One region of the Streptomyces paromomycinus genome, then DNA from elsewhere that is predicted to be linked to it. Evidence: riboswitches for the same ligand, from Rfam matches in the RefSeq annotation. Region 1 holds a riboswitch; each other region holds the start of a gene.
The links. A riboswitch is a leader RNA that binds a small molecule or an ion and turns the genes downstream of it on or off. The one in region 1 is predicted to bind cobalamin.

Region 1 (7,608 bases):
ACGCGGACGGAGGCGGCGTACGGCTGATGCGCGCGGCGGACGCGGCGCGGCTCGGGCGGCTCGTCCACCGGGACGGCCGCCCGAGCCATTACGTGCGGGACGTGCACGAGGCCGGGCGGCCGGCACCGGCGCGGACGGCGACCCCGACTCAGCTCTCCTGACCCGCGACCGCGCCTGGAACGGGCGCTGAGACTGCGGTCGGGGCTGCGGTCGGGGCTGCGGTTGGGACTGCGGTTGGGTTCGCGGTTGGGATCGCGGTTGGGTTGGCGACTTCACGCTGATCGACGGCGATCAGCGGGCCCCCCGTCAACGGATGCTCGACCACCACCGCCCGCACTCCGAACACTTCGGCCAGCAGCTCCGGCGTCAGCACCTCGCGCGGCGCGCCGGACGCCACCACCGTCCCTTCGGAGAGCACATGGAGCCGGTCGCAGACCGAGGCCGCCGCGTTCAGGTCGTGCAGGGAGACGAGCGTCGTACAGGCCCGTCCGCGCAGCAGGTTCAGCAGCTCGACCTGGTGCCGTACGTCCAGGTGGTTCGTCGGTTCGTCCAGGACGAGAACGTCCGGTGCCTGGGCGAAGGCACGGGCGAGCAGGGCCCGTTGCCGCTCCCCGCCGGAGAGCGCAGAGAACCGCCGCCCGCCGTACTCCGCCAGCCCCACGTCGGCCAGGGCACGGGCCACCGTCTCCCGGTCGTCGCGGTCGTCGCCCGCGAACGCCCGCTTGTACGGGGTGCGGCCCATCGCCACCACCTCGTGGACGGTGAGTTCGAAGTCACCGCCGCGTTCCTGGGGCAGGGCGGCGATGTGCCGGGCGGTGCGCGACGGCGGCATGGCCCGGATGTCCTCCCCGGCGAGCAGCACCCGGCCCGCTTCGGGGTTCAGGTGCCGGTAGACCGTACGCAGCACCGTGGACTTGCCGCTGCCGTTCGGACCGACCACGCCCGCGATCTCGCCCGGCGCGGCCATCAGCCGCACCCCGGCCACCACGCACCGGCCGGCGTACGACACCCGCAGATCCTCGATGTCGATCCGCATGCCGTGGCCCGTGACGGCTTCCGTACGTCCTCCTCCACCGGCCATGCCGGCACTCCTCCCCGCCCTCATGCGCCCGCTCCCGATCCCGACGCCGGTCCCGATCCGGCTCACGTTCTCGACCCCGCTCCCACTCCCGCTCCCAGGCGCCGGTCCAGCACGTACAGCAGTACCGGCGCGCCGATCAGCGCCGTGACCACGCCCACCGGCAGTTCCTGGCCGTCCAAGGCCGTACGGCACACGATGTCCACCACGACCAGCAGGAGCGCCCCGGTCAGCGCGGCCAGCGGCAGCAGCCTGCGGTGGTCGCCCCCGACGATCAGCCGGCACAGGTGCGGCACCATCAGCCCCACGAAGGCGACCGCCCCGGACACCGACACCAGGACGCCGGTGAGCAGGCTGGTCACCACGAACAGCACCCGGCGCAGCCGCACGACGTCCACGCCGACGCTCGCCGCCGTCTCGTCCCCCATCGTCAGCGCGTTCAGCGCACGGGCCCGCGCCTGGAGGACCAGCAGCCCGGCCGGTACGGTGACGGCCGGCAGCAGGAGCGTGCCCCACGTGGCGCCGCCCAGGCTGCCCATCAGCCAGAACAGCACGCCGCGCGTCTGCTGCTCGTCCCCGGCCTGCAGTACGAGGTAACTGGTGAACCCGGCCAGGAACTGCCCGATGCCGACCCCGGCCAGCACCAGCCGCAGCGGCGCGAAGCCGCCGCCCCGGCGGGCCAGCGTCCACACCAGCGCGAACGAGGCGAGCGCCCCGGCGAAGGCGGCCAGCGACAGCCCCACACCTCCGCCCAGCCCGAACGTCCCGTCCCCGCCGAACAATCCGTCCGTCCCCGCCACGGTGCCCGCGCCCAGCACGATCGCGGCCACCGCGCCCAGCGAAGCGCCGTTCGAGATGCCCAGCAGGTACGGGTCCGCCAGCGGGTTGCGCACCAGCGCCTGGGTGGCCGTACCGACGAGCCCGAGACCCGCGCCGACCAGCGCGGCGAGCAGCGCCCTCGGAACGCGCAGCTGCCAGACGATCAGATCGTCCGTACCCGGCCGGGGTGGCTCGCCTCCCAGTCGCCGGAGCACCACCGACCACACCTCGGCCGGGGCGATGCCGGTAGCACCGAGTGCGACGGCCGCGGTCAGCGCGACGAACAGGGCGACCAGCAGCCCGAGAGCGAGCCAGACGGTACGGGCCTGACCGGCTGCCCTTCCCTCAGCTCCGCCAGCCTGGCCGGCGTCCCTCCCCCCAGCTCCGCCAGCCTGACCGGTATCCCTACCCTCAGCTCCGCCAGCCCGCCCGACACCCTGCCCTGGAGCCTGCTCGACGGCCTGCCCAGGAAGCTGCTCGACGGCCTGCCCAGGAGCCTGCTCGACGGCCTCTCGCCTCTCAGTCGGCGATGCCATCAGTGGTTCGCCCCGGGACCGGACCCGGCCAGCCGATCCGGGTAGAGCGTCGCAGCGATCCGCCGCACCGTATCGGCATTGCCCACCCCGGCGATGGTCGTCTGCTCCGAGCCGATGCGCAGGAATTTCCCTTCCCGCACCGCGCGCAGTCCCGCCGTGGCCGGGAATTCCCTGAGGAACTTCGCGGCCTCGTCGAATGCCTTGTCGGTGGCCGCGGCACTTCCCCGGTTCCGTACGCCGAGCTGGATCCAGTCCGGGTCCTTCGCGACCACGTCCTCCCACGACACCGGCCGGAAATCGCTCGCGCAGTCCGCGAAGACGTTCCGCGCCCCGGCCTCGGTCAGCACCGCGTTGGCCACCTGCCGGTTGCAGACCGCGACGGGCTGTTTCGTCCCCGCGTCGAAGTCGAAGAAGAAATACGACGGCCGCTTCGCCACAGGCACGTCAGCGAGAGCCGTACGTACCGAAGAAACCTTCTTCTCCATCTCCGCCACCAGTTGCACCGCACGTCGCGAGGTACCCGTGAGCTGTCCGAGCCGCCGGATGTCGCCTTCCACGGCGGACAGGTCCTGCTGCGGCACCTTCTTGCGCGGCGCACAGGCCGTGGAAGCCAGATAGACGTGCTTGATGCCCGCCGCGGCGAATTCCTCCTCGGTCGGACCGGCCGCAGCGCCCCCCATGGCGCCCATGGAAGCGAACGTGTCGATATAGACATCAGCTCCGGAACCGAGCAGCTTCTCCTTCGGAATCACCGTCTTTCCCAGCACCGGGACGCGCTGCGCCCGGGCGTCGAGTTCGGGCGGCAACGCACCCTTACCCGGCGGGAATCCGGTACCGACGACCCGGTCGCCCGCTCCCAGCCGGAGCAGCATTTCCAGGCTCGCCGCATTGCTCGTGACAATCTTTCGCGGCGCCTCGGAAAGCGTCGTCCGCCGCCCGTCGCAATCGGTGACCGTGACGGGAAAGCCCCCGGCTCCGCCGCCCTGCCCGTCCGCGGCCCCCGTCGCCGTACGCCCGTCGGCACTGCCGCAACCGGTGGCCAGCGCGGCCACCGCGAGCGCCCCCGCCACCCCCACTACCGCCGCCATCGACCGGCTCCCGGCCACCGGCCCCACCAGATTCGTCCGAGGACGCATACGTCCGCTCTCCCTGCCACTCGACGCCCGACGGCCCGCACGTGCGGGCCCGGGACCAGGTAGTCGAGCGGGCGGCGCCCCGGGTTCCCGCCGCATTCGTCCGATGACCACACCGCGGCCGGGCGTTAGAGTGTCCGGGCCGTGGTGTCGGGAAGACCGGTGAAGACCGTCAGGTCCAGACCGGAGCGGCCCTCGCCACTGTGATCGGGAAGTTCCCGCCCCGTTCCGTACGCGCCCCGCGCCCGTACGGAGCCACTGGCCGCAGCCCGCGGCCGGGAAGGCAGGGGCGGGCGCGCACACCCGTCAGCCAGGAGACCGGCCACGGCATCTCACGAACTGATCCACGAGGTGCTGGAGCGTGACCACCGGATGCCCCCGTCCGCCAATTCCCCGTCTTCTTCCCCGTCTCCTTCCCCCTCCCCCACCCCCTCGCCGTCCCCGCCTGCCGCTTCCACCCCCCTGCCACTGCCCGGGTTCCGCTGGCGGCGGCAGGACACCGTGCGGACCGCGGGACTGATGGCGGTCATAGCCGCCCTGCACGTCGTCGCCTTCGGTGTGCTCTTCCTGCTGGTCGTGCCGCAGCACTACACCGTGGGCTCGCAGGTCTTCGGGGTCGGTCTCGGCGTCACCGCGTACACCCTCGGTATGCGGCACGCCTTCGACGCCGACCACATCGCCGCCATCGACAACACCACCCGCAAGCTGATGGCCGACGGCAAGCGCCCGGTCTCGGTGGGCTTCTGGTTCGCGCTCGGGCACTCCAGCGTGGTCGTCGCCATGGCGGCACTGGTCGCCGGCGGCGCGCAGCTGGCCGGCACCCTGCTCGACGACGGATCGAGCGCCCACCAGGTGCTCGGCACCGTGGGCACCACGGTCTCCGGCGGCTTCCTCTACCTCATCGCCGCGCTCAACCTCGTCGCGCTGGCGGGCATCTGGCGGGTGTTCCGGGCGATGCGGCAGGGCCGGTACGACGAGACGGAGCTGGAGCAGCACCTCGACTCCCGCGGCTTCATGAATCGCGTACTGGGCCGCTTCACCCGCTCCATCACCCGGCCCGGCCAGATGTACCCGCTCGGCCTGCTCTTCGGCCTCGGCTTCGACACCGCGACCGAGGTGACGCTGATGGTGATGGCGGGCAGCGGCGCGGCGGCCGGTCTGCCCTGGTACGCGATCCTGGTGCTGCCGCTGCTGTTCGCGGCGGGGATGAGCCTGTTCGACACGCTGGACGGTACGTTCATGAACTTCGCGTACCAGTGGGCGTTCTCGAACCCGGTGCGCAAGGTCTACTACAACCTCACGATCACCGGCCTGTCGATCGCCGTCGCGTTCTTCATCGGCACCATCGAGCTGGTCACCGTCCTGCACGACAAGCTGGACCTCAAGGACGGCGTCACCGACTGGATCTCGTCCATCGACCTGGACAACGTCGGCTTCATCATCGTCGGCCTGTTCGTGGTGGTCTGGGCGGCGGCGCTGGCGTACTGGCGGCTGGCCGGAGTGGAGAAGCGCTGGTCGGCACGGGCGACGGAGGCGGCCCGAGAGACCGCCTGACCACTGCCTGAACCCTCTGTCCCCGGCGCCACCGCCTCCCGGCCCGAGTCTCCGCCGACGGAAGCAGGCCACCACCCCGCCCCGCCCTACCCGCGGGTCAGCGTGGCGGCCTGCTCCCCACCCTGCCTTCGAATCCCGGTGGCAGCCCGCTGCACCCCACCCTCAAATCCAGGTGGCGGCCCGCTCCACCCTCACCCTCAAATCCGAATCATGGCCCGCCCAGTCCTCAGGTCACCCTCAGATCGCCCTCAGATCGCCCTCAGATCGCCCTCGGGGCGCCCTGAGGACGACATCCTCAGGACACCCTCAGGTCGCCGACCCGGCCGCCGCGCCCGTCTTCAGGTCGCCGACCCGGCCGCCGCGCCCGTCCTCAGGTCACGGCCCCAGCGCGCCAACTCGGCTTCAAGGTCGAGCGGGCGCAGCCGGTCCGGCTCGTCCGGGCCCGGCCACTCCGTACGGGGCACCCGCCACATGACCTCGAACTCGTTGCCGTCCGGATCCTTGGCGTACAGCGACTTGGACACCAGGTGGTCGGTGGCGCCGACCAGCGCGCCCCGCTCGGCCAAGTCCTTCGCCACGTCCGCCAGCTCCCCGAGGGTGCCGACCTCCCAGGCCAGGTGGTAGAGCCCCACCCGGCCGTGCTCGGGCCCCGGCGCCCCGGCGCCGACCGCGAACAGCCCGAGATCGTGATCGTTGGCGGTCCCCTCGGCACTGAGGAACGCGGCCCTCCCCGGTATCTCGGTGTCCACCCGGAACCCCAGCGCCTCCGTGTAGAAAGCCACGGCGCGCGCCACGTCCCGTACGTAGAGCACCGCGTGATTCAGCCGCCGCACTGCCACGTCAATCCCTCACCTTTCCGCTTCTCTCCACAGACACCACTCCACCCGGCTCCTTACGGCTCCACACGCCTCGGCCGGGGGTCAGTCGCGCACCAGCAGCATCACGAACGCCACGATCACGCCGAACACCAGGGCAGCCACCCCGTACGCAAGCCGGTGGTTACGCAGGACCGGGAGCAGCCGGTCGACCGCGTACCGGCCGGGACCGGTCAGCGCCAGGGCTCCCGCACCCGCCGTGAGCAGCAGCTCGTACTCGACGCCCTCGGGCGCGAAGAAGCCGCCGCCCCACTTCACCGCCAGCGCGTTCACCATCGTCCCGACGACCGCCGCGCCCGCCAGCGGCGTCAGCAGCCCGAGGACCAGCCCGAGGCCGCCCAGCGTCTCGCTGAGCCCGGCCACCACGGCCATGGCCTTGCCGGCCGGGTAGCCGCTGGCCGTGAAGAACTGTCCGGTTCCGTCCAGCCCCGGCCCGCTGAACCAGCCGAACAGCTTCTGCGCGCCGTGCGCGGCCATGATCAGCCCGACCGCGAGCCGCAGCACCAGCAGGCCGATGTCGTACGCGTGCGGAGTCGCGGCATGGCGGTCGTCGACGCCGTTGCCGTAGTCACGGAGGGGGCTGCGCAGAGGGCTGAGGGGGGAGGACATACGAACGCTCATTTCTGTCTGGTCTGTCCGGGCCGGCGGCCCAGCAAGAGGACCGGTGCCGCCCATCCAAAAAGTACTTGAAACTTCAAGTCACACGCCCGACGATACACATCACTTGAAAGTCGAACAACACCCCCACGCCCTCACCATCACTCTTCGGCCACCACCCCACACAATGCGTAACCCCCGAACCTACCCCCAACACCCCCACCACACACCCCCTCACCCCTCACCCCCACCCCTCATCCCCACCCCCTGACCGCAAGACCACTCACTCTCACTCACCCCGACACCACCCCACCCCCTCCCTTCCCCCGCCCCCTCCGGCACCTCCCGTTCCCCCCACCCATGTGTCCTTGTCCCCACCGCGCCACTCCACGAGCCCCGGCGCATCCAGATCGATATCCTCCGCATCCGGCGCCAGCCCCGCGTGCCGCAGAAACTCGGCGACATCACCCCGCCCGTGCGCCAGCCCGACAATCTGCCCGTGAACAGTGACCCGCCGCCCACCGGACGAGGAGGGCGGGTGAACGATCACCGGCGGATGCTCAGCCATGCTTTCAGCGTGCACCGGGACCGACCACCACGCATGTCGACCGCATCTCACGCACCACCTCGCCCGCCACGGGGGTACGACCCAGGGCACACCGCCCAGCAGTCCCTGACACAGAACGAGTCCCCAACCGCCGAGCAAACGGCCAAGCCACCACCCCGACATGCCGGGGCCGCCGGCGAACGCGTCAGCCAGTTCCACAACCCACGATCACGAGGCCCCCAGGCCGGGTTCGGCCCCCAGCCCACGCCATGCAAGACACGCAACGCAAGGCCGTGCGCCACATGGACCGGCTCCTCAAAGAGCCCCCGCAACCAACTAGTCAGTAACCAACCGACCAGCACCGTTGATGCCAACCCTGCACGCCGAAGACCCCTCGTCGTGATCGACGAGGGGTCTTCGCGGGGTGGGCACAACAGGATTTGAACCTGTGACATCTGCTTTGTAAGGG
Region 2 (7,608 bases), 1.6 Mb from region 1:
CTGCTGCTCAGCTCCTTCCTCATCCCGCTCGGCAGTTTCATGGTCCTGCCGTTCATGTCGGTCTTCCTGCACGAGCGGCTGGGCATGGGGCTCGGAGCGGTCGGTGTGGTGCTGGCCGCCGCGTCCCTCGTGCAGTTCTCGGGGGGCGTTCTCGGCGGGGCCCTCGCCGACCGGGTGGGGCTGCGGCGCACGATGCTCTGGGCGCTGGTGATCCGTACGGCGGGCTTCGCGGCGTTCCTGGCGGCGCTGCGGTGGCCGCCGGTTGCGGTGGCGGCGCTGATCCTGACCTGCTGCGGCGCCGCGCTGTACCTGCCGGCCAACAAGGCGTACCTGGTGCACGGTGTGACCGAGGAGCGCAGGCCCGCGTTCCTGTCCGCGGGCAACGCGGCGCTCAACGCGGGGATGGCCGCGGGCCCGCTGGTCGCGGGTCCGTTCGTGCTGTCGACCCCCGGTCCGCTGTTCCTCGTCGTGACGGCGCTGTTCGCCGCGGTGGCCGTGGGGCACGCCCGGCTGCCGGCGGTGGGGCCGGAGAAGGAACGTTCCGGCAGCGCACCGGCGGCCGGCCAGGGTCTGCTCACCGGAATCGCCGTCCTCCCCTTCGTCGCCAACGGCCTGGCGTTCTACCTCTACTTCCACTTCCAGCACTACCTCGCCGTGTACGCCGTCGAGCGCGCCTCCAGCGAGTTCTACAGCCTGGTGCTGCTGACCTGCTCCGTCCTCGTCATCGTCGTCCAGCCGCTCGCGTCGGGTGCCATCCGGCGGATGCGCTATCCCGTCGCCCTGGCGGTCGGGTTCACGGGGCTGGCCGCCGGGATGGCGGTCCTGGCCGCCGGAACGAGGCCCGCCCTGCTGGCGGGCGGTGTCCTGATCACGCTCGGCGACATCGTGCTCTTCCTCAAGAACGACCTGGAGGCGCTGCGCCGCAGTTCCCGCTCGGACGCCGTGGTCTTCGGGCAGCAGCGGCTCGCCGCGGGTCTGGGCGCCTGTGCCAGCGGCGTGCTGGGCGGGCAGCTCTACGGCTTCGGCGAACGCGCCGGGCACGCGGGCTGGTTCTGGCTGTTCGCCGCGGCCCAGTGCGTCCTGCTGCCGCCGCTCCTGCTCGCCCTGCGGCGGAAGCAGGGCACCGCTCCCGCCGCCCCCGACGGCCTCACGGCGGAACGGAACGCAGCTCCCCCGGCTCCGGCCCCCGACGGCCTCACCCCCGCCACCCCCCTCACGGACCTCACGGGTCTCAAGGACCTCAAGGAAGGAACTCCGGTACCCGATGACGCACACGGGCGGATTCCAGGACGATGACTTCTGGACCGAGTTCTACGACTTCCTCTTCTCCGACAGCCGCTACGCCCAGGCCGAGGAGCTGCTCGACACCTCTCCCCTGCTGTCCTTCCCGGCCGGGGCCCAGGTGCTGGACCTGTGCTGCGGCCCGGGGGTGTTCACCGTCCCGCTCGCCCGCCGGGGCTTTGGTGTGACGGGCGTCGACCGCAGCCCGGCGATGCTGGACCGGGCCCGGAAACGGGCCGCCGACGCCGGAGTCACCGCCCGCTACGTCCAGGCCGACATGCGGGAGTTCTCCGAGCCCGGGGCCTTCGACGTGGTCCTCAACATGTTCACGTCGTTCGGCTATTTCGAGGACCCCGCCGACAACGCCCGTGTGCTGCGCACGATGCACGACTGCCTGGCGCCCGGCGGGACCCTGCTTCTGGACATGGCCGGAAAGGAACTGCTGGCCCGTAGGGTCACACCGCCGAAGGTCGTACAGCGCGGCGACGACCTGCTGGTGCAGACCGACACGGTGCTGGACGACTGGGCGCGGCTGCGCAGCGACTGGGTGCTCGTGCGGGGCGACCGGGTGACACGTACGAGCCTGGTCTGGTTCGTCTACAGCGCCGTGGAGTTGCGGCGGATGGCCGGGGAGGCAGGCTTCCAGGAGGTCGAGGTCTTCGGCGGCTTCGACGGCCGCCCGTACGACCAGGACGCCGAGCGGCTGGTGCTCCGGGCGGTCCGCGCGGCATGACCGGGGCGCCGGGCCGTACGGCGCGGCCCGGCGCCCGTGCACCGCGGACGGCGCGCGGAACCGTACGCGCGCCCTTTGCCCCCGGTCCGACCGACCGTAATATCACCTGGTCATCACCGCGACGGGAGACAGGAAGCCGGTGCGAGTCCGGCGCGGTCCCGCCACTGTGACCGGGGAGTGACCTTTCATCAGGCAGTTCGGGCCACCGCGCGCGGCGCGGGACGGCCGGGGGAACGTCGATCCGGGAGTCAGGACACTGGCCTGTCGCGGGCCCGTTCCGAGGAGCGCGGACTCCGCAGGAGGCTCTACGTGTACGACGGCACGACCCGTCCCCCCTTTTCTCCCCCCGCCACCCGGCGGCGCCGGTTCCGGCGCGCCACGGCACCGGCGGTGGCCCTGGCCCTGTCCGCCGCACTGCTGGGCGGCTGCGGCACGGCGCGGGACACCGCGGGTGACGCGGAGCCCGCGGCCACCGCGGCGAAAGGTTTCCCGGTCACCATCGACAACTGCGGCATCCGTACCACCTACCGGAAGCCGCCCTCCCGGGTGCTCACCATCCACCAGCACCCCGCCGAACTGATGCTGGCGTTGGGGCTCAAGGACCGGATGATCGGCACCGCCTTCCCCGACTCGTCCGTCCTGCCGCACCTGCGCAAGGACTATGAGGCGCTGCCGCAACTGGCGAAGAAGGAACCGTCCTTCGAAACCGTTCTGGAAGCCGGTCCGGACCTCGTCTACGGCGGCTACGCCAGCGCCTTCGCCGAGAACGAGGGCCGCTCGCGCAAGGCGTTCGCCGACGCCGGGATCAACACCTACCTCAACCGCGAGTACTGCGGGAAGAAGCAGGTGTCCATGCAGGACACGTACGACGAGGTCCGCACGATCGGCAGCATCTTCGGCGTACGGGACCGCGCCGCCGAGCTGGCCGCCGACCTCAAGGCGCGGGTGGACCGGACCACCGAGGCGGTCAAGGGCGCCCCCGCCGTCCCGGTCTTCGTGTACGACAGCGGCGACAAGGCGGCCTTCACCGCCGGCGGCAAGAGTCTCGGCACCGAGATCATCCAGCGCGCGGGCGGCCGGAACGTCTTCGCGGACCTGGACAAGGTCTTCGGTGACGCGTCCTGGGAGCAGGTCGTCGACCGGAAGCCCGAGGTCATCGCGATCTACGACTACGCGGGGGCCGGGAGCGTCGAGCAGAAGAAGAAGTTTTTGCTGTCGCAGCCCGCGCTCGCCGACGTGCCCGCGGTGAGGAACAAACGGTTCGTCGTGCTGCCGCTGACCGCGACCCTGGTGGGGGTGCGGCCGCCGTACGCGGTGGAGGAGCTGGCCCGCGCCCTGCACCCCGAGCGGTTCCGGTGACCGCCGCCGCCGGGACGGCGGTCACCCGCGAGCACCGGCCCGATACGCCGCCGCGCCGCCGGTCCTTCGCCGTCACCCTCGTCGTGCTCGGCGTGTTGCTGCTGGTCTCCGCCACGGCGGGGATGGCGATCGGGTCGGTGCACGTGCCGCCCGGCGAGGTGTGGGGCATCGTGACCCACGCGCTCGGCGCCGACCTGGCGGACCCGGGGTGGTCCCGGGCGCGCGAGACCATCGTGCTGGACGTACGGGCGCCGCGGGTGGCGCTCGGCGCGGTGACCGGCGCGGGGCTCGCGGTGATCGGTACGGCCATGCAGGCACTGGTCCGCAACCCGCTGGCGGAGCCGTATCTGCTGGGTGTCTCCTCGGGTGCGTCCCTGGGCGCCGTCATGGTGATCGTCTTCGGGGTGAGCCTGTTCGGTCCGGTGTCGCTGTCGGCCGCCGCCTTCGCCGGAGCACTGCTGACCCTGCTGCTCGTCTACACGACGGCCCGTACCGGCGGGCGCATCACCTCGGTACGGCTGGTGCTGTCGGGGGTGGCGATGGCGGCGGTCCTCACGGCGGTGATGGACATCCTGCTGCTGACCTCCGACCGGGGCAACGAGGCCCGGGCCGTGCTCGCCTGGACCCTCGGAGGCCTCGGCGGGGTGCAGTGGGGCACGCTGTGGCTGCCGGGCCTGGCCCTGCTGCTGGGCATCGCCGTCCTGCTGGTCCAGGCCCGGTCGCTGAACCTGCTGCTGGCGGGCGAGGAGGCCGCCACGACGATGGGGCTGGACGTGGCCCGGTTCCGGGCCCGGATGTTCGTCCTGCTCTCGCTCGTCACCGGCGTCCTGGTGGCCGCGGCCGGGCCGATCGGCTTCGTGGGCCTGATGCTGCCGCACGTGGTGCGCCTGTTCGTGGGTGGTGACCACCGCCGGGTGCTGCCCGCCGCCGCACTGGCCGGCGCGGTGTTCCTGATCTGGGCCGACATCGCGGCACGTACCGTCGCCGCGCCCATGGAGATCCCCGTCGGTGTGCTGACCGCCCTGTGCGGCGGACCGTTCTTCCTGTGGCTGATGCGCCGGGACGCCCGCCGTACCGTGCACCGAGGAGTGGCATGAGCGCGACCGAACTGACCGTCGACGGCCTCACGCTCACCGCCGGGGCCCACCGCCTGGTGCGCGACGTCTCCCTGACCGCCCGGCCCGGTGAGGTGGTCGGCCTGGTCGGGCCCAACGGCAGCGGCAAGTCCAGCCTGCTGCGCGCCGTCTACCGGGTGCTGCGGCCCGACGCGGGACGGGTCCGGGTGGACGGCACGGACGCCTGGTCGCTCCCGGTACGGCGGCTGGCCCGCACGGTGGCCGCCGTGGTGCAGGAGTCGGCCGCCGACTTCGACCTGACCGTGCGCGAGGTCGTCGCGATGGGCCGCACCCCGCACAAGCGGCTGCTCGACGGCGACAGTGCCGAGGACGCCTCTCTGGTGGCGTGGGCTCTGGAGTCGGTGGACGCGGCCGGGCTGGCGGACCGGTCCTTCGACCGGCTCTCCGGCGGCGAGCGCCAGCGGGTGCTCATCGCCCGCGCCCTGGCCCAGCGGCCCTCCCTGCTGGTCCTCGACGAGCCGACCAACCACCTGGACGTACGGCACCAGCTCACGGTGCTCGGCATCCTGCGCAGGCTGCCCGCCACGGTCCTGGTGGCGCTGCACGACCTGAACCTCGCCGCGTACTACTGCGACCGCCTGTACGTCCTGTGCGAAGGGCAGGTCACGGCGTCAGGGCCGCCCGCCGAGGTGCTGACCGAGGGACTGCTGGCCGAGGTGTACGGCGTGACGGCCGAGGTCACCGTCAGCCCGCGTACGGGGGCGCCGCAGGTGTCGTTCCTGCCCGGGGAGCGTGACCGGCCGGCTGTCGCGGTGCCGGGTCAGTCAGGTTTCTGAGAGGTGGGGCGGTGTCGCTCCGGTTCCTGGTGGGGGCCGGGGCGGTCACCGGTCACTCCGGTTCCCGAGGGGCTGGACCGGTCACAGGTCACTCAGGTTCTTGACCGGCCGGGGCGGTCGCGGGCGGCTCCTCCGGCCGGGGCCGCCCGCCGTCGTGACCGGAGAGGACCACGGCCAGCAGCCCGACGATCACGGCGGCGGCCGCGACCCGGCCCGCGGCCCGGGCCGTCCAGCGCAGCGGCGCGGCCTCCCCCTGCCGTCCGGGCGCCCCCAGACGCTCGGCCCGCCGCGCGGGACGCAGCAGCCGGAGCAGGAGCAGCACGGCGACGGGCAGTTGCAGCAGCCACAGGACGGTACGCGGCCACTCGTCGTACCAGACGTTGGTCCCGTACAGCAGCGTGTGCCAGACGCTCAGCACGTACACGACGATGACGAAGCGGTGCAGCCGGCGCCAGGCGTTCGCGCCGATGCGGTGCCGGACGTAGAAGAGCAGCCCCAGCGGGACGGCGAGGTACAGGGCGCCCTGGCCGATGGGGATGGCCAGCTTGCCGGTCCCCGAGTCGTACCAGCCCGGCACGAACGTGTCGGCGAACGCCGACCACAGGCGCGCCAGCCAGGCCGTCCCGCCCGCGTCGCGCACCAGTTCGGCCCCGAACATCAGGGCGTGCGCGAACATCAGCGCCATCGTCGTCAGGCTCGTGGTGCGGTGCCAGCGCTCCAGCACGGCCCGGGAGACCGGCAGCCGGCCCGGCCGGGGGCCGGACAGCAGCAGCCCGAGCATGACCGTCCCCCACGACCAGAGCAGCCCGGACCAGCCGAACGCCTGGCTGAGCAGGTACATCCAGTAGGTGCCGGGGTCGTTCATGAAGGGCATGACCGCGACGGTCGCGGACGCGCCGGACCGCATCCGCAGATACAGGAAGACGAACACGGCGACGGTGACCACCACCGCGGCACCGGCGTCGGGGAGGGCCGCCCTGAGGTCGGCGCGCAGCGGGACGCGGCCGGTGGTGCGACTGTCCCGCACCGGCGCCGGCGCCGGCGCCGGCGTACTGTCGTGGCCTGTTGTTTCGGAGTGCATCAGGGGCCCTTCGGACAGTTGTCACCAACGCGTTGTACGTGCCGTACAAGTGTGGCTGGAGAGGCGGACGTTGTTGAGGAGCTATCCAGCCAGAGGAGCTGTCATCCGGCCGTAGCTGCCGTTCGTGCCGTCCCTGCTGTCGCTGCTGCCCCTGCCTGCGGTCCCTGCTGTCCTCCTTGCCGTCCGCGGGCCGGGCCGCCTCCCCTGTGGATGTACGGGGAAGCGGTCCGGCCGTCCTCAGGCGTCGTGCGCCGCGGTCACTGCTTGCGGGCCTGGTTGAACCGCAGCATGTTGCCGGACGGGTCGCGGAAGGCGCAGTCGCGGACGCCGTACGGCTGGTCGACCGGTTCCTGGAGCACCTCGCCGCCCGCGGCGCGGATGCGCTCGAAGGTGGCGTCGCAGTCGTCGGTCGTGAAGATGACGGCCCGCAGCAGGCCCTTGGCCAGGAGTTCCGTCAGGGCCTCGCGGTCGGCGGGCGAGGCGTTCGGGTCCGCGAGGGGCGGTTCGAGAACGATGTTCACGTCGGGCTGCGACGGAGCGCCGACGGTCACCCAGCGCATCCCCTCGAAGCTGACGTCGTTGCGCACCTCCAGGCCGAGCACGTCCCGGTAGAAAGCGAGCGCCTTGTCGTGGTCGTCGACGGCGATGAAGCAGGTCGAAAGGCTGATGTCCATGCGCACCACGCTACGGGCGGGGAGCGGGCCGCGCTTCTCCGTTCCTGACCGGTCGCGTGTAGATCTTGGCGTAGCAGGCGGGGATGGCGGCGCCCTCGTCGTGGCTGCGGGCCCGGTACGCGCTCGGGCTCTCGCCCACCAGCTCGGTGAACCGCGAGCTGAACGACCCCAGGGAGGTACAGCCGACCTCGAAGCAGACCTCCGTCACCGACAGGTCGCCCCGCCGCAGCAGCGCCTTGGCCCGCTCGATGCGGCGCGTCATGAGGTAGCTGTACGGCGTCTCCCCGAAGGCGGCGCGGAAGCTGCGGGAGAAGTGGCCCGCCGACATGAGCGCGGTGCGCGCCAGCGCGGGGACGTCGAGCGGCTTCGCGTACTCGCGGTCCATCAGGTCACGGGCCCGGCGGAGCCGGACGAGGTCCTCCAAGGTCACGGGGCCATCATCCCATGGCGGGGGGCGGGCGGCAGGGCCGATGTCCTCGGGAGCGCCGAGGTGGGGCAGCGTGTTGCCTTCCTTGAGCGCCTCGACGCCTTCTCCCGGTGCTGCGGCGTGGTTGCGGGGACGCGGAGC
Region 3 (7,608 bases), 680 kb from region 1:
TGGTGGGCCGCAGCGTGCCGCGGGTCTGGCGGCCTTCGAGGTCCACCGCGGTGAGGTCGCCGGGCCCGAGCCGGTCGTAGCGGACGCCGCTGGGGGTGACCAGCACGAGGTCGCCGACGCGGACGGAGACGTTGCCGGAGGTGCCGACGACCAGGCCGTCGGCGACCGTGCGGCGGGCGGTGGCGACCAGCTCGTCCCAGGCGTGGTCGAGGGCTTCCGGCTCCGTCATGCGTGTGCCTCCGGTGTGCGGTGCGGGCGGGGCCCGGTGAGGGGGCGCGCGGACGTGGTGCGCGCGGGGCTGCCGACACCGTACGGGGCTGGTGGGAAGCCGTGGGGCGGATCCTGGCCCTCCGGTATCCGCCATGTCGGACCGGCGGTGTCTCGGACGGACTTGACCGAGTGACGACCGTCTTGTGCGGATCTCCCGGTACGCTTCCGAAGCTTTGTCATGCACGTAGTCACCTGTCAGGCATGTCCAGCCATCTGTCATGCAGGTGCAGCCATCTGTCAGGCATGTGCAGCCACTGTCATGCACGGCAGCCGCCCGTCATGCACGTAGCCGTCCGGGGGACTTCCTGGGGGAGCAGCCATGGCCCGTGACCGCGATCGTCCGTCCGGTACGCAGCAGCCGTCCCACCACCCGCCCGACGCACCACACCCGCCCGAAGCACCGCACCCGCCCCGCCGCCCGCGCAGCCCACGGCGTCGGCTGGCCGCCGGGGCCCTGGCGCTCGGCACGCTCACCGGCGTCCTGTCCACCGCCCTGCCCACGGTCCCCGCCGCCGAGGCCGCAGGCAAACCCGCCGGGCACGACGTCTCCTCGCACCAGGGGAACGTCGACTGGAAGTCCGTACGGGCGAAGGGCGGCCGTTTCGTGTACGTGAAGGCCACCGAGTCGACCTGGTACCGCAGCCCGCACTTCCCGCGGCAGTACCGCGGCGCGCGCAAGGCGGGCCTGCTGCGCGGCGCGTACCACTTCGGCGTCCCGAACGCGTCCTCCGGCCGCGCGCAGGCCCGGTACTTCCTGCGGCACGGCGGCCGCTGGAAGGCGGACGGCTGGACGCTGCCCCCGGCGCTCGACCTGGAGCACAACCCGTACGACCGGGAGCACGCCTGCTACGGGATGAGCGGCACGGCGCTGGTCCGGTGGGTCCGCGGATTCAGCGCCGAGGTGCTGCGGCAGACCGGGCGGCGGCCGGTGATCTACACGACGGCCCGGTGGTGGAACGGCTGCACCGGCGGCAGCCGGGCGTTCGCCGCCACCCACCCCCTGTGGCTGGCCCGCTGGCACAGCACCCCGGGCAAGCTGCCCGCCGGCTGGGTGTACCCGAGCATCTGGCAGCACGCCGGGTCCGGCGCGCTGCCCGGCGACCAGAACAAGTGGAACGGTACGGTCACCGGGCTGCGGCGCTTCGCGCGCGGCTGACACGCCGACGCGCCGGCCACCGGTACGCGCCCCGACACGCCCGGCCCCCGACACGCCCGGCACCCCGCCTCACCGCCACCGGTACGCCTGCGGCACACGAGGCGTCCGTGCTGGTAGGCATGGGACCCGGGCGACGGTACGGGCGCCTCCGCACCACCCCTGCGGGGGCGTCACTGCGGCGCCCGCCCCAGTTCACCTTCCGTTCACCCGTCGTCCGTACGGTCCCGAGCGTCACTGCCCAACGAACTGATTGCCTGGGTGAATGGAACACATCACGCTTCTCATCGGGATCGTGATCGTCACGGCCTTGGTGTTCGACTTTACGAACGGCTTCCACGACACGGCCAACGCCATGGCCACCACCATTTCCACCGGGGCACTCCAGCCCAAGATCGCGGTGGCGATGTCGGCGGTCCTCAACCTGGTCGGCGCTTTCCTGTCGGTGGAGGTCGCCAAGACCATCTCCGGCGGGATCATCGACGAGACGGCCGGCATCAGACCAGAAGTGATCTTCGCCGGGCTGGTCGGCGCCATCGTCTGGAACCTGGTCACCTGGCTGGCCGGACTCCCCTCCAGCTCCTCGCACGCCCTCTTCGGCGGTCTGATCGGCGCGACCCTGGTGGCCGTCGGCCCGAGCGGCGTGCACGGCGGCGCGGTGGTCATGAAGGTCCTCATCCCGGCCGTCGCCGCCCCCGTCGTGGCCGGTCTGGCCGCGACGGCCGCGACCCGGCTGACCTACCGGCTGGCCCGCGACCGCGCCGAGGAGGACACCGCCAAGGGCTACCGCGCCGGGCAGATCGCCTCGGCCGCGCTGGTCTCCCTCGCGCACGGCACCAACGACGCCCAGAAGACGATGGGTGTGATCACCCTCGCGCTGATCACCGGCGGCGTCGTCGCCCCGCACGCCGACCCGCCGCTGTGGGTCATCGCCTCGGCCGGCCTGGCCATCGCGCTCGGCACGTACCTGGGCGGCTGGCGGATCATCCGCACGATGGGCAAGGGCATCACCGACATCCAGCCGCCGCAGGGCTTCGCCGCCCAGACCGGCGCCGCGGCCACCATCCTGGCCTCCTCCCACCTCGGGTTCGCGCTCTCCACCACCCAGGTCTGCTCCGGTTCGGTGATGGGCTCCGGCCTGGGCCGCAAGGGCGGCGTGGTGCACTGGTCCACGGCGGGCCGGATGGCCGCCGCCTGGGGGCTGACGCTGCCGGCCGCCGGGCTGGTCGCGGCGGGCGCCGCGCTCCTGGCGGACCAGGGCGACTGGGGCATCGCGACCGTCGCCGTGCTGGCACTCGCCGTCTGCGGCGCGATCTGGACGGCCTCCCGGCGCAAGCCGGTGGACCACACCAACGTCAACGAGGGCCCGGCCGCCGAGCCCGCCGGTGTCGTCACCGCCGCCCTGCAGGCCGTCTCGCCGCCGCCCGCGGGCCCGGTCGCGGCGGGCACGGCCGCCATCCCGGCCCCCACGGTCGCCGAGACCCGGATCACGGACCCGGTCGGTGCCGCCCCGGTGATCGCCGCCCCGGTGGCCGCCCACCCGCACGACAAGAGCGCCCGGCGCCGCGCCAAGGCCGGCTCGGCCGCCGGCTGACCCGGCCGCACGGCTCCCACCAAGGAACGAGAACGCAATGAGCATCGACTGGGCCGCTCTCGGCCAGGTCTTCGGCGTCACGCTGTTCGTGACGGTCGGGATCGTGGGCCTGTTCACCCTCGGCATCGTCGGCACGTCCCGCAAGCCGCAGCAGGAGGGCACGCCGGTGACCGCCGACGGGCCCGCCCCCTCCGGCGGAGCGGCGCGGGCCGGGGCGTACGTCTGCTTCGCGCTGTGCGCGGCGGCCGTGGCGTACGGGATCTACCTGATCGTCGCCGCCTGAGGCGCGGCACGGCACCACGGGCGTCCGGTGGCCGCGGCATCCCCGCCGCGGCCACCGGACGCCTGTGTCGTGCGACACAGGCGCCGCCACCGCCCCGCACCGCAGGTCAAGCGTGAGTTGACGGGCTTGGCGGAGCGTGGTGGACTGCCGGAGCCAATCGGCGACAGATGAGGAAGTCCGGTGAGAATCCGGCGCGGTCCCGCCACTGTCACCGGGGAGCGCCCCTCCACCAAGGGCCACGGTCCGCGTCCCGCGACGCAGGTTCCCGTACGGACTGGAAGGCCGGGGGAAGCGCCGATCCGGGGAGCCAGGAGACTCTCGTCGCCGTACCCGTCGAGCCAGGGCGCGGACCCTGAGTGAGGACCTACCGCCATGCCCGGCCGCAGTGCGCAATCTGCTGGACGTACCCCCACGCCATCCCTCCGAGGCGCGACGGCGGTCTGATCCGATGCGTGCCGAACACGCCGGCTACGCGTGCGGCGCGGCCCTCGGTTTCCTCGGCGACCTGGTCGTGGGCGATCCCCGGCGCGGTCACCCCGTGGCCGCCTTCGGGCGGGCCGCGGCCGCCGTGGAACGCCGTCTGTGGCGCGACCACCGAGGGACCGGCGCCCTGCACACCGCGCTGCTCGCGGGCGGCACCGCCGCCGGTGCCGCGCTGCTCGACCGCGCCGTACGCCGCTCCCCCGCCGCCTTCCCCGCCTCCGTCGCGCTGACCGCCGCCGCCACCTGGGCCGTCCTGGGCGGCACTTCGCTGGGCCGCGAGGCGCGGGCCGTCGGCGGCGCGCTCGCGGCGGGCGACCTGGACGTGGCGCGCGAGCGGCTGCCGCACCTGTGCGGGCGCGACCCGCAGGCCCTGGACGGGCAGCAGATGGCGCGCGCGGTGGTCGAGTCCGTCGCCGAGAACACCTCGGACGCGGTGGTCGGCGCCCTGGTCTGGGGCGCGGCCGCCGGTGTGCCGGGGCTGCTGGCCTTCCGGGCGGTGAACACGCTGGACGCGATGGTGGGGCACAAGTCGCCGCGCCACCGCCGATTCGGCTGGGCCTCGGCCCGGCTCGACGACGTGGCCGGTTACCCCGGCTCCCGGCTGACCGCCGCGCTGGCGGTGCTGGCCGGGCCGGACCGGCGGGGCGCGCTGCGCGCCTGGCGGCAGGACGGCCCGTCCCACCCGAGCCCCAACGCGGGCCCGGTGGAGGCGGCGTTCGCCGGGGCGCTGGGGGTACGGCTGGGCGGCACCCTGGCGTACGGCGGCCGGGTCGAGCACCGGCCGGTGCTCAACGGCGACGCGGGCCGGCCGGTCGCGGTGCCGGACATCGAGCGGGCCGTACGGCTGTCGCGCCGGGTGAGCGCGCTGGCGCTGGCGGCCACGGTCGCGGGCCGACTGGCGGCCGGGGCGGTACGACGGTCCCGTACAGCCGGGAGGGCGGCCAAGTGAGCAGCGCAGTACGGACGGCGAGGAGTGTCAGGTGAACGGTTCGAGTGGGGCGCCGCTCGGCGGCGGGCTGCTGGTGGCGGGCACCACGTCCGACGCGGGCAAGAGCGTGGTGACGGCGGGCATCTGCCGCTGGCTGGCCCGCAAGGGCGTCAAGGTGGCGCCCTTCAAGGCGCAGAACATGTCGCTGAACTCGTTCGTGACGCGCGAGGGCGCGGAGATCGGGCGGGCGCAGGCCATGCAGGCCGCGGCAGCGCGCGTCGAGCCGAGCGCGCTGATGAATCCGGTGCTGCTGAAGCCGGGCAGTGACCGCAGCAGCCAGGTCGTGCTGATGGGCAAGCCGGTGGGCGAGCTGAGCGCGCGCGGCTATCACGCGGGCCGTCAGGAGCAGTTGCTCGGTACGGTCACGGACTGCCTCCAGGAGCTGCGCCGCACGCACGACGCGGTGATCTGCGAAGGCGCCGGCAGCCCGGCGGAGATCAACCTGCGGCGTACCGACATCGTGAACATGGGCATCGCGCGGGCCGCCCGTATCCCGGCCGTGGTGGTCGGCGACATCGACCGGGGCGGAGTGTTCGCCTCCTTCTTCGGCACCACGGCGCTGCTGTCCCCGGAGGACCAGGCGCTGGTCGCGGGGTACCTCGTCAACAAGTTCCGGGGCGATGTGACGCTGCTGGAGCCCGGCCTGGACATGCTGAAGGAGCTGACCGGGCGGCCCGCCCTCGGAGTGCTGCCGTTCGCGCACGGCCTCGGCATCGACGAAGAAGACGGCCTCCGGGTGTCGCTGCGCGGCGCGGTCCGCGAGAGCGTCGTCGCACCGCCGCACGGCGCCGACGTGCTGCGGGTCGCGGTGGCCGCCGTACCGCTGATGTCGAACTTCACGGACGTGGACGCGCTCGCCGCCGAACCGGGCGTCGTGGTGCGGTTCGTGGACCGCCCCGAGGAACTGGCCGACGCCGACCTCGTCGTCCTGCCCGGCACCCGCGGCACCGTCCGCGCGCTCCAGTGGCTGCGCGAGCGCGGCATCGCGGACGCGGTGCGGCGGCGGGCCGCGGAAGGCCGCCCGGTGCTGGGCATCTGCGGCGGTTTCCAGATGCTGGGCGAGCGGATCGAGGACGAGGTCGAGTCGAAGGCCGGGACGGTGGACGGGCTGGGCCTGCTGCCCGTACGCGTCCGGTTCGCGGCGGAGAAGACCCTGGCCCGTCCGTCCGGCGAGGCGCTGGGCGAGCCGGTCGAGGGGTACGAGATCCACCATGGCGTGGCGGAGATCGACGGCGGGGAGCCCTTCCTGGCGGGCTGCCGGTCCGGCGCGGTCTGGGGCACCCACTGGCACGGCTCGCTGGAGAGCGACGGCTTCCGGCGGGCGTTCCTGCGGCGGGTGGCCGCCGACGCGGGCCGCGCGTTCGTCCCGGCGCCGGACACCAGCTTCGCCGCGCTGCGCGAGGAGCAGCTCGACAAGCTGGGCGACCTGATCGAGGAGCACGCGGACACGGCGGCGCTGCTGCGGCTCATCGAGGACGGCGTACCGGCGGGACTGCCGTTCGTACCACCGGGGGCGCCGCCGATACCGCCGCCCCGCACCCCGGCCGCCCCCGCCGCGGCCTCCCCCGCACCCGCACATCGCACGACCCTCGAAGGGGGTACTCCTTAATGGCAACGGTCCCTTACCCGTTCACCGCGGTCGTCGGCATGTCCGACATGCGGCTGAGCCTGCTGCTCAACGCCATCTCGCCGGCCATCGGCGGGGTGCTCGTCCGGGGCGAGAAGGGCACCGCGAAGTCGACGATCGTGCGGGGCCTGACGGCGCTGATGCCGGACGTCCCCGTCGTCACCGGCTGCCGCTTCTCCTGCGACCCGGCCGCGCCGGACCCGGCCTGCCCGGACGGCCCGCACGAGGCGGCCGGCGCGGAGGACCGCCCGGCCCGCATGGTCGAGCTCCCCGTCGGCGCCTCCGAGGACCGTCTCGTCGGCGCGCTGGACATCGAGCGGGCGCTGTCGGAGGGTGTGAAGGCGTTCGAGCCGGGCCTGCTGGCGGACGCGCACCGCGGCATCCTGTACGTCGACGAGGTCAACCTCCTCCACGACCACCTCGTGGACCTGCTGTTGGACGCCGCCGCCATGGGCGCCTCGTACGTGGAGCGTGAGGGCGTCTCCGTACGGCACGCCGCGCGCTTCCTGCTCGTCGGCACCATGAATCCCGAAGAGGGCGAGCTGCGGCCGCAGTTGCTGGACCGTTTCGGGCTGACCGTGGAGGTCGCCGCGTCCCGCGAGCCGGACCAGCGGGTCGAGGTCGTCCGGCGCCGCCTGGCCTACGACGCGGATGCGGAGGGCTTCGCCGCCCGCTGGGCCGTCGAGGAGGGCGAGCTGCGGGAGCGGATCGCCGCCGCGCGGGCCCTGTTGCCGGACGTGGTCCTCGGGGACGCGGTGCTGCGGCAGATCGCCGCGGTGTGCGCCGCGTTCGAGGTGGACGGCATGCGCGCCGACATCGTGATGGCGCGCACCGCCTGCGCGCTGGCCGCCTGGGCGGGCCGTACGGAGGTCCGCGAGGAGGACGTACGGCAGGCCGCCCTGCTGGCGCTCCCCCACCGGCGCCGCCGCAATCCGTTCGACGCCCCGGGCCTGGACGAGGACAAGCTCGACCGGACACTGGAGGAGTTCGCCGCCGACGAGGACGACGATCCGGAGCCCGACCCGGACGGCGGCCCCGACGACGGACCCGACGGCCCCGGCGGCGGACAGCCGCCGCAGGACGGCGACGGCGGCCCGGACGGCCCGCAGGCCGAGGACGCCCAGGGCCCGCACGACCAGCCGCAGGCATCCGACCAGCCGCAGCTGCCCGAACAGCCGCAGGCCCCGGAGGCGGACCCGGCGCCCGCCGA

Region 2: it holds a riboswitch for cobalamin, as region 1 does, so the genes downstream of both, OEIGOIKO_RS36585 (ABC transporter substrate-binding protein) here and nicT (Nickel transporter NicT) in region 1, are expected to answer to the same signal.
Region 3: it holds a riboswitch for cobalamin, as region 1 does, so the genes downstream of both, OEIGOIKO_RS32455 (cobalamin biosynthesis protein) here and nicT (Nickel transporter NicT) in region 1, are expected to answer to the same signal.

What each region holds. Positions count from the first base shown of each region.
Region 1 covers NZ_BHZD01000001.1:6,858,912-6,866,519, reverse strand. The annotation lists gene OEIGOIKO_RS29570 (L-tyrosine/L-tryptophan isonitrile synthase family protein) at 1-161, shown strand, start outside; gene OEIGOIKO_RS29565 (ABC transporter ATP-binding protein) at 149-1,036, opposite strand; gene OEIGOIKO_RS29560 (FecCD family ABC transporter permease) at 1,144-2,196, opposite strand; gene OEIGOIKO_RS29555 (ABC transporter substrate-binding protein) at 2,433-3,521, opposite strand; cobalamin riboswitch at 3,695-3,907, shown strand; gene nicT (Nickel transporter NicT) at 3,918-5,120, shown strand; gene OEIGOIKO_RS29545 (VOC family protein) at 5,459-5,959, opposite strand; gene OEIGOIKO_RS29540 (DoxX family protein) at 6,041-6,604, opposite strand; gene OEIGOIKO_RS43140 (hypothetical protein) at 6,882-7,160, opposite strand.
Region 2 covers NZ_BHZD01000001.1:8,491,355-8,498,962, reverse strand. The annotation lists gene OEIGOIKO_RS36595 (MFS transporter) at 1-1,296, shown strand, start outside; gene OEIGOIKO_RS36590 (class I SAM-dependent methyltransferase) at 1,265-2,014, shown strand; cobalamin riboswitch at 2,110-2,293, shown strand; gene OEIGOIKO_RS36585 (ABC transporter substrate-binding protein) at 2,324-3,373, shown strand; gene OEIGOIKO_RS36580 (FecCD family ABC transporter permease) at 3,370-4,470, shown strand; gene OEIGOIKO_RS36575 (ABC transporter ATP-binding protein) at 4,467-5,285, shown strand; gene OEIGOIKO_RS36570 (ferric reductase-like transmembrane domain-containing protein) at 5,374-6,366, opposite strand; gene OEIGOIKO_RS36565 (VOC family protein) at 6,624-7,040, opposite strand; gene OEIGOIKO_RS36560 (helix-turn-helix domain-containing protein) at 7,051-7,470, opposite strand.
Region 3 covers NZ_BHZD01000001.1:7,540,438-7,548,045, reverse strand. The annotation lists gene OEIGOIKO_RS32475 (class II aldolase/adducin family protein) at 1-229, opposite strand, end outside; gene OEIGOIKO_RS32470 (lysozyme) at 590-1,426, shown strand; gene OEIGOIKO_RS32465 (inorganic phosphate transporter) at 1,689-3,017, shown strand; gene OEIGOIKO_RS32460 (hypothetical protein) at 3,055-3,300, shown strand; cobalamin riboswitch at 3,471-3,617, shown strand; gene OEIGOIKO_RS32455 (cobalamin biosynthesis protein) at 3,749-4,732, shown strand; gene OEIGOIKO_RS32450 (cobyric acid synthase) at 4,764-6,380, shown strand; gene OEIGOIKO_RS32445 (putative cobaltochelatase) at 6,380-7,608, shown strand, end outside.